DNA from 2 places in the Pseudomonas sp. SMN11 genome. Region 2 is predicted to be linked to the other one. Evidence: riboswitches for the same ligand, from Rfam matches in the RefSeq annotation. Region 2 holds a riboswitch; the other holds the start of a gene.
What was found. Region 2 has a riboswitch for thiamine pyrophosphate ahead of thiC (phosphomethylpyrimidine synthase ThiC). Riboswitches for the same ligand answer to the same signal wherever they lie in the genome.
Positions count from the first base shown of each region.

Region 1: another riboswitch for thiamine pyrophosphate. It lies ahead of ACLEJU_RS13600 (TenA family protein); the one in region 2 lies ahead of thiC (phosphomethylpyrimidine synthase ThiC).

Region 1 is NZ_JBKGGW010000013.1:26,687-31,454, reverse strand. It holds gene ACLEJU_RS13615 (hypothetical protein) at 1-545, shown strand, start outside; gene ACLEJU_RS13610 (hypothetical protein) at 689-883, shown strand; gene tenA (thiaminase II) at 897-1,562, opposite strand; gene ACLEJU_RS13600 (TenA family protein) at 1,559-2,206, opposite strand; TPP riboswitch at 2,237-2,351, opposite strand; gene ACLEJU_RS13595 (Ig-like domain-containing protein) at 2,604-4,768, shown strand, end outside.
Region 2 is NZ_JBKGGW010000049.1:4,052-8,819, forward strand. It holds gene cytX (putative hydroxymethylpyrimidine transporter CytX) at 1-201, opposite strand, end outside; gene thiC (phosphomethylpyrimidine synthase ThiC) at 390-2,270, opposite strand; TPP riboswitch at 2,425-2,531, opposite strand; gene ACLEJU_RS26570 (TolC family outer membrane protein) at 2,693-4,129, shown strand; gene waaA (lipid IV(A) 3-deoxy-D-manno-octulosonic acid transferase) at 4,182-4,768, opposite strand, start outside.

The DNA of each region.
Region 1 (4,768 bases), on a different contig from region 2:
ATCAGCGTAGGAAAACACTCATTGATTTCGACTGGGCTGCTACGGGAGGTGGTGTTTTCAAACGTACTGAGTTCGGCGGTTCGTCTTTCAGCTCCAGCTACGCCCTGGCATTTGCTCCTCGCAGGGAAGACCACAGTCTTCACCAGGAGGACAGCCTGTGGATCGACAGCAATGAACCTACCGAGCCCGACATAAAATATGTCGCCGAAGTCTGGGAATACCTACGCCATTTCATGGATCACGGTCCCGACAAACTCCCTCCTCCAGGCGAACCCAACTGGTGGCACAGGCCGTTACACGCCATATGCCTCACACCAACAGAGGCCTGGAACCATTACGCCCCTTGGCGCACCGGCGAGCCCGGAGAAATGCAAGGCAAAAAGAACTGGCAACTACCGTTCTGGGCAGTGCTCTTTCCCTACAACCTGTCAGTAGCCATCTGCTGGTACGTCATCTGCCGCGTATTCAACGTTCGCGCAGCACCGCCACCGCCAGAGGCCTTCGAGGAAGCCCCCATTAAACCCAGCAAGCGAAAACGCAAATGAGCCCCCGCTGAGAAAAACTTGGGCTGCCTGCAGCAGCCCAATCACTCAAGAAATTGACCCAGATCGCTAGACTTAGCCCTTATCCCCTGACAAAGTAGGGGAAATCTCACGGACGAGAGCCCATAATCATGCAAGGCGATTCCATGGCAATCGATCCCGTTCTGATCCGCATCTTCCGCGCTTTCACATCATTCAACCAACGCCTGTTCCTGCGCCGCCTGAACAAGGAAGAGGTCAACCTCATCGACCACTACCGCACCCTGCCCGAGCGCGATCGAATCGCCGTGCGGTACATGTGCACGGCGATTCACAAAACCACAATGAAACAGCCTGACTGAAGCCAACCGGCACTCAGGCAACGCCATCCAGCCCCATCTGCCAGAAATCAGCCTCCAGCCGCGAAGCCTGGCCAAAGATCTGTGCCAGCTCCACAAACCGCTGCTCGGTCATGCTCCGCGCCGCCAGTTCATCCAGGTGCCTGCGCGCCGCCGCAGCGACGCCCTGGTAGGCCTCGCCAGCATATTCGCCAATCCACTCCCGGTACGGGTGATCGCTCAGGTCGCCAATGCGCTCTGCCAGCGTGCGGCCGATCTCGGCGTAGCCGATCACGCACGGCGCCAATGCCACATGCAGTTCAAGCAGGTCACCGGCCGCGCCGCAGTCGAGCACGTAACGGGTGTACGCCACCGTCGCCTGGTGCTCGGGAGCTGCCTGGATATCAGCTTGCGACAACCCCCAACGTGCGCACAGGCGCAGGTGCAGTTCGGTCTCGTCGAGAATCGCCGCCAAGCCAGCCTGGGCAGCGCGGATATCCGCCGGCAGGCGGCTCTTGTAGGCGGCCAGGGCCCAGGCACGGGCGAACTGGATGAGGAACAGGTAGTCCTGGATCAGGTAGGTGCGGAAGGCTTCTTCCGACAGCGTGCCCTCGCCCATCTGCCGCACGAAGTCGTGGTCGACATAGCTGTTCCACTGCCCGGCCGTAGCGGCCTTCAAGCGCTCGAAGATATCCATGCTCACGCCTCCTCGGTGTAAATGGCGTCGAAGAAGGCAAGCTCCAGTTCAACGGTGCGTGCGTAGAAATCACTGGCCAATGCGGCCTCCTGGGGGCCGACCCGGTCCAGTTCGGCCTTGAGGAAGGCCACGAAATCGCAGAACGCCGGGTTGTCGTGCAGGGTGATCCATTCGGCGTAGACGAAGTTGGCCGGCAACGGCTTCGGTGCCTTGAGGGCCCAATCCAGGTACAGGCCTTCGGCAACGTTCAGCACGGCCAACGCGGCGGCGTAGGACCGGGTGGCCGCGGCCTCGCGCATGATGGCCTTGAAACCGGCGGTAGGTGCAGTGTCTGCGGGCTCGGTGCGCTGCGCCGGGCTGACGTCCAGGGCCTCGAACGCACGCAGGAAATAGGTGTTCTCGTCGCTGGAGATCATCCCCGCGAAGCGGCCGAAACGCAGGCGGGCTTCATAGGTGTCGGCGGTGGCGATGGCGGCGCCGAGCAGGGTCAGGAAGCTGTCGAGAAAGCGGTGGTCCTGGACCAGATAGCGGACCATGATCGGGTCGGCGACGCTGCCTGCGCAGAGTTCGGTGACGAAACGGTGGCCGACGGCGGCCGACCAGGTCGGTTGGTTCTGGCGTTGCAGGGTTTCGCTAAAGCGTTCGGTCATGGCGTGGCCTCGCAGTGAGGCCGGCAAAAGGCAGGTCGGCAGTCCCATCCCTTCGCCGGCATTATCCGGATCAGGTTCGAAGGGTCACCGCGCTGCAGCTGTCAGCGGTTTCTCAGCCCGTTGCCGGGCTCCCCTTGGTGGGCAACAGGTATACAGCCCCCATCACCAATTGTCACCCACTCCATCACCGGAGTTGGGCCCCAACCCTGCCCAGTTTCGGGGGCCTACACCCGGTCCTTGACACCCCATTATTTAGCGCACCTCAGGGACCGCAAGGAGTTGTTTGACAAAGTATTACCGAAACATCTGTTGGCACAGCCGTTGCTCAGGCCATTGAAACCCGGCAATAAGCCATTGATGGCCCATAGCCATTTAGCCGTGAGCGAGGCACCAGGCAATGAAAACACCTGCCGTGATCCAACCCAAAAACCACCTCTTCACATTGTCCGCCGTGACCGCGCTGATGCTCAGCCTGGGGCTGATCTCAGCAGTGGCTTCCGGGTTGGATGACGTCAGCCAGCCACCGCCGACGGACCCGTCGCATTACGATGACCAGCCGGCAGACCCGAATCCGGCGCTGCTCAACCTGTTCAACCTGCCCGAGGCGAACGAGGGCTCCCTCGAACTCAAGGATGGGGTGTATGGCGATCGCTCGACCAACCGCGTCGACAACATACTGCCGCCCGCCCTGCAGACTTCACGCAATTACCCTACCAACGGCAAGCCGAGTCCGTTGTTCGGGGCGCAGCCATTCACCCAGCAATTGCTGCTGTTCGAAGAATTCGGCCCGGAAAAACTCGACCCCAATCTGCCGCCGCCTACCCTGACCTTCCCGGTCCCCACACTGGGCGCTGCGCCTGCGCAAGACCCAGACGTGGTCGCCCGCAGCAGCCCCAACGGCAATGCCCTGGAAGCCTTCCTCAAGCAACCGGGCCTGTACCCGTTCCCGACCCAGTACGCCAACACCCTCGACCGCAACCCGTGGAAGGCGCAGATCGAGCTGTTCCTCAACCGCAACTCGGTCGGCTCGCCGGCGGAAGGCCGGCCACCAGGAAAAGGCTGGTCGCACCAGCGCTGGAACGAGTTCTACCCCCAGGCGGCGTTCAAGACTGCACAGGCAGGTGCACGCATCAACCAGGGGCTGCGTGATCGCAAGCAGTTGCACAACTATGCCGTCGGTGAATTTGCGCCGGGCGGGCTGTACTACCAGACCTCGGACATCCCGACCACCCTGGGTACCACCAAGGGCATCGACACCCGCTTCCACCCGAACATGCCCTTGCAGGACCACAAGTCGCTGTGGACGTTCGACGGTACCTTCCCGGTCAAACTGCTGATGGTCCGCTATGGCCAACCGGTGCTGATGCGCCACTACAACGCCCTGCCCATCGACCCGGCAGCCAACGCCGGCTTCGGCTTGCACACCATTTCCACCCACGAGCACAACGGTCACTCGCCGGCCGAAAGCGATGGTTTTGCCAACGCCTATTTCTTCCCCGGTCAGTACTACGACTACCGCTGGCCGATCCAGTTGGCCGGTTACGACACCATCAACACCCGTGCCGAAGACCCCCGTGCCGCCTTCCCCTGCTCGCCGGGTGAAACCCTGTTCGTCAACGACGCCAACCCGGGGCTGAAGACCTGCGAGAACGGCAGCATCAAGATTCGTGGCGACTGGCACGAAACCATGAGTACCCACTGGTTCCACGACCACATGATGGATTTCACGGCGCAGAACGTCTACAAGGGCAACGCCGTGATGATGAACTACTACAGCGCCATCGACCGCGGCAACGAAGCCCTGCAGGACGGTGTCAACCTGCGCTTCCCCAGCGGTTCGGGGATGCCCTGGGGCAACCGCGACTACGACGTCAACCTGGTGATCGCCGACAAGGCCTGGGATCAGAACGGCCAGCTGTGGTTCAACCCGTTCAACACCGATGGCTTCCTCGGTGACCAGGTGCTGGTCAACTGGCAGTACCAGCCCAAGCTCAAGGTCCGCGCCCGCAGCTACCGCTTCCGTATCCTCAACGGTTCGGTGTCGCGCTACTTCAAGTTTGCCGTGGTGCGTGAAATCGCTGGCAATGGTGGCGAGTTCAAGGGCCCTTCCGGCTCCAACGTGTCGTACGCCCGGGTGCCGTTCCACATGATCGCCAACGACGGCAACATCATGGAACACGCGGTGCCGTTCGATGGCACCATGGACCTCAACGGCGACGGCAAGACTGACGACAACAACGGCATCCTGCCGCTGCAAGGCATCGCCGAGCGTTACGACATCATCATCAACTTCGCCAAGAACGGCATCAAGGTCGGCGACAAGCTGTACATCGTCAACATCATGGAACACGAAACCGGCAAGGGCCCGAAACAGCCTATCTCGCTGGCCGATGTGCTGTCCGAGAAGTACAAGGCGGTGATCAAGCAGACCAGCAACGGGCCTGAATGGGACAAGGGCGACCCGGTAGTCGGCAAGGTCATGCAACTGGTCGTGCAGCCCTACAGCGGCCAGGACGTCAGCATGGACCCGAGCGCCTATGAACCGGCCAAGCCGGGCAAGGC
Region 2 (4,768 bases):
CAGCACACCGACACCGGTGCCAAGGGCGATGGCCAGGACCGCGCCGGCCAGGCCAAGGCCAGGGGCAAGCATGGCGCCAACCTGCAGGACCATCAGGCCGATGCCGAGGGAGAACCACAGCGAGAACAGGTCGCGGGCACCGAAGATGCGCTGGTGGGTGGGGACCGGGTGGTCGGGGGAGAATTGGCTGGGGGTGGTCATGCTTGTCGGCACTCGGCAAAATTTTTTGATTGGACATGGTCGTTGTAGGAGCGGCCTCGTGTCGCGAAAGGGCCGCAAGGCGGCCCCAGCAAATTCGGCGGCGAAGCTGAAATCTGGGGCCGCTTCGCAGCCCTTTCCGACCGGTCCGGCGCCCCGGCAAGGCCGCTCCTACAGGAGTCAGCCTTGAGTCAGACTTTGTGGTACAGCTGGCTGCCTTCCTGGCGGAACCGTTCGGCCTGCTCGCGCATGCCTTGCTCGACCGTCACGTCCACGGCCTCGATCTTGGCCGCGTACTCACGCACTTCCTGGGTGATCTTCATCGAGCAGAACTTCGGCCCGCACATCGAGCAGAAGTGCGCGACCTTGGCCGATTCCTTCGGCAGGGTCTCGTCGTGGAAGGCGCGTGCGGTGTCCGGGTCCAGGCCGAGGTTGAACTGGTCTTCCCAGCGGAATTCGAAGCGTGCCTTGGACAAGGCATTGTCACGAATCTGCGCGCCCGGATGGCCCTTGGCAAGGTCGGCAGCATGGGCGGCGATCTTGTAGGTGATGATACCGGTCTTGACGTCATCCTTGTTCGGCAGGCCCAGGTGCTCCTTGGGCGTGACGTAGCAGAGCATGGCGCAACCGAACCAGCCGATCATCGCCGCACCAATCCCGGAGGTGATGTGGTCGTAACCTGGGGCGATGTCAGTGGTCAGCGGGCCGAGGGTGTAGAACGGCGCCTCGTCGCAGCATTCCAGCTGCTTGTCCATATTCTCCTTGATCAGCTGCATCGGCACGTGGCCGGGGCCTTCGATCATGCACTGCACATCATGCTTCCAGGCGATCTTGGTCAGCTCGCCGAGGGTTTCCAGCTCACCGAACTGGGCGGCGTCGTTGGCGTCGGCGATCGAACCTGGGCGCAGGCCGTCGCCCAGCGAGAAGCTGACGTCATAGGCCTTCATGATTTCGCAGATCTCGTCGAAGTGCGTGTACAGGAAGTTCTCTTTGTGGTGCGCCAGGCACCACTTGGCCATGATCGAGCCACCGCGGCTGACGATACCGGTGACCCGCTTGGCGGTCAGCGGCACGTAGCGCAGTAGCACACCGGCGTGGATGGTGAAGTAGTCCACGCCCTGCTCGGCCTGTTCGATCAAGGTGTCGCGGAACAGCTCCCAGGTCAGGTCCTCGGCCACGCCATTGACCTTTTCCAGCGCCTGGTAGATCGGCACGGTACCGATCGGCACGGGCGAGTTGCGGATGATCCACTCGCGGGTTTCGTGGATGTGCTTGCCGGTGGACAGGTCCATGACAGTGTCCGAGCCCCAGCGGATGCCCCAGGTCAGCTTGGCCACTTCTTCCTCGATCGAGGAGCCCAGGGCACTGTTGCCGATGTTGCCGTTGATCTTCACCAGGAAGTTGCGGCCGATGATCATCGGTTCCACTTCCGGGTGGTTGATGTTGGCCGGGATTATCGCGCGGCCACGAGCGATTTCCTGTCGGACGAATTCCGGGGTGATTTCTTTCGGGATGTTGGCACCGAAGCTGTGGCCGGCATGCTGCTCGTCGAGCAGGCCCGCAGCGCGTGCTTCCTGCAGCTTCATGTTCTCGCGGATGGCCACGTATTCCATCTCGGCGGTGATGATGCCCTGGCGGGCGTAATGCATCTGCGAGACGTTGGCGCCAGCCTTGGCCCGGCGCGGGTTGCGCACGTGGGCGAAGCGCAGCTTGGCCAGCTCGGCATCGTTCAGGCGCTGTTGGCCGAAGTCGGAGCTCAGGCCGCCCAGGCGCTCGGTGTCACCACGCGCGTCGATCCAGGCCGAACGTACATCGGCCAGGCCCTTGCGCACATCGATGATGACGTTGGGGTCGGTGTACGGGCCGGAGGTGTCGTAGACCAGCACCGGCGCATTGCTTTCGCCGCCAAAGTCGGTCGGGGTATCGTCCAGGCTGATTTCGCGCATGGGCACGCGGATGTCCGGGCGCGAGCCTTCGACGTAGACCTTGCGCGAACGCGGGAACGGTTGCACGGACTGCTGATCGACTTGCGCCGATTCACTGAGGTTGATCGTTTTTTCTTGTTTGGTCATCACAGGCTCTCCAGACGGCTTCCTAGCAGTGGAATGTCGGGGTGAACCTGAAAGACGTGGACGCACCCTGGATGGGTGCAGTGCCGGATATGGGGGTGCCTGAAGCTGCATGCAGCTGCGACATTCCCGGACCTGGCACAAGAGGCTCCCCGGGAAGGCGAGCAATCTTGTTCCCTACGCAGGCGCTAACCTGATCAGGTTCAACGGGATCCGCACCTCTGCGATCTCAGCCTTTGCTTCAAGGCACCCCGACAAGAACATGCGCAGTCTAGACTGGAGTGGTCGGCAAAGCCAAGCGGGTAAAACGCAGGGGAGATGAAAGGCGCAACCTATGATTGTTGGCGGGTGCGCATGGCACTACACTGGCCCGTCGCTCGATACTCAACAGTTCAGTAATTAAATTTCGTACAAGGATTGCCTCTATGCTGCGCAAACTTTCACTGGCGATAGCCGTGTCTTGTGCGTCCAACGGAGTGGTCTGGGCAGCAGACATGCCCACGACGGTAAAGACCGATCTGGTCAGTGTTTACCAGGAAGCGGTCGACAACAACGCCGATCTTGCTGCCGCCCGTGCAGATTACGGCGCCCAGAAAGAAGTGGTGCCACAGGCTCGCGCCGGCCTGCTGCCAAACCTCTCGGCCGGGGCCGAGATGCAAAATACCCGCACCAAGATCGACCAGCCATCGGCCACCGTCAACCGCAGTGGCAACAGCTGGAGCGCGACCCTTTCGCAACCGATCTTCCGCGCTGATCGCTGGTTCCAGCTGCAGGCTGCCGAAGCGGTCAACGAGCAGGCGGCGCTGCAACTGTCGGCGACCGAGCAGAACCTGATCCTGCAGACTGCGCAGGATTACTTCACCGTGCTGCGTGCCCAGGACAACCTGGCGGCGACCAAGGCCGAGGAAGCGGCCTTCAAGCGCCAGCTGGACCAGTCCAACGAACGTTTCGACGTCGGCCTCTCCGACAAGACCGACGTGCTGCAGTCCCAGGCCAGTTATGACACCGCCCGGGCCAACCGGATCGTCGCCGAGCGTCAGGTGCAGGATGCCTTCGAGGCCCTGGTCACGTTGACCAACCGCGAATACAGCTCGATCCAGGGTGTGGTCCATACACTGCCGGTGAAGGTGCCAACCCCCAACGACGCCAAGGCCTGGGTAGAAACCGCTGGCCGCCAGAACCTCAACCTGCTGGCCACCAACCACGCCGTTGCCGCCGCCGAAGAAACCCTGCGCCAGCGCAAGGCCGGCCACGCCCCCACCCTCGATGCGGTGGCCCAGTACCAGAAAGGCGACAACGACAACCTGGGCTTCAGCAACTCGGCTGCACTGCCCAATGTGCATTACAGCGGTGATGTGGAGCAGACCACCGTCGGCCTGCAGCTGAACATCCCGATCTACAGCGGCGGCCTGACCAGCTCGCAGGTGCGCGAGGCCTACCAGCGCCTGAGCCAGAGCGAGCAGCAACGCGAAAGCCTGCGCCGCCAGGTGGTGGAGAACACCCGCAACCTGCACCGCGCAGTGAACACCGATGTGGAGCAAGTGCAGGCGCGCAAGCAGTCGATCATTTCCAACCAGAGTGCGCTGGAAGCCACCGAGATCGGCTACCAGGTCGGCACCCGCAACATCGTCGACGTGCTCGACGCCCAGCGCCAGCTGTACACCTCGGTGCGCGACTACAACAACAGCCGCTATGACTACATTCTCGACAACCTGAGCCTGAAGCAGGCGGCAGGGACCTTGAGCCCGCAGGACCTGCAGGACCTCAAGCAGTACCTGAAGCCGGACTACAACCCGGACAAGGACTTCCTGCCGCCGGACCTGGCGGCCGCTGCAGCCAAGAACTTCGAGCGCAGGCCTTGAGAAAAGTTTTGGCTTTTTCGCGGGTGCGCCCGCGAAGAAGCCAACACAAAAATCAGCTGAGAAGCTTGCCCAACCCATCCAGCAAGCGCTGCAAGGCGCCCTGGTTGGCCCGCATCACCGCCCTGCCCGCCTCGCCCATGCGCTGCGCACCCTGGGGCAACTCGATCAACCGACGCACCGCCTCGGCCAGCCCGTCGGCATCATCGACCTGCTGTAACGCCCCCGCCTCGCGCAGCATCGCGCTGATCTCAAGGAAGTTGAACACATGTGGCCCCATGAGCACCGGCAATGCCAATGCCGCAGGCTCCAGTGGGTTATGGCCGCCCGTGGCCACCAGGCTGCCGCCGACAAAGGCGATGTCGGCCAGGGCGTAGAGGAACAGCAACTCACCCATGGTATCGCCGAGCAGCACCTGCGTCCGGGCATCCACTGGCGTGCCGGCGGAGCGGCGCACTGTGGCGAACTGCTCGGCACACAAGGCATGCACGGTATCGAACCGCTCAGGATGACGCGGCACCAGAATCAGCAGCGCATCGCCATGTACCTGCAGCAACTGCCGGTGCGCCTGCAGGATCAAGGCATCCTCACCCTCGTGAGTGCTGGCAGCGATCCATACCGGACGCTGGTCGGCGCCCCACT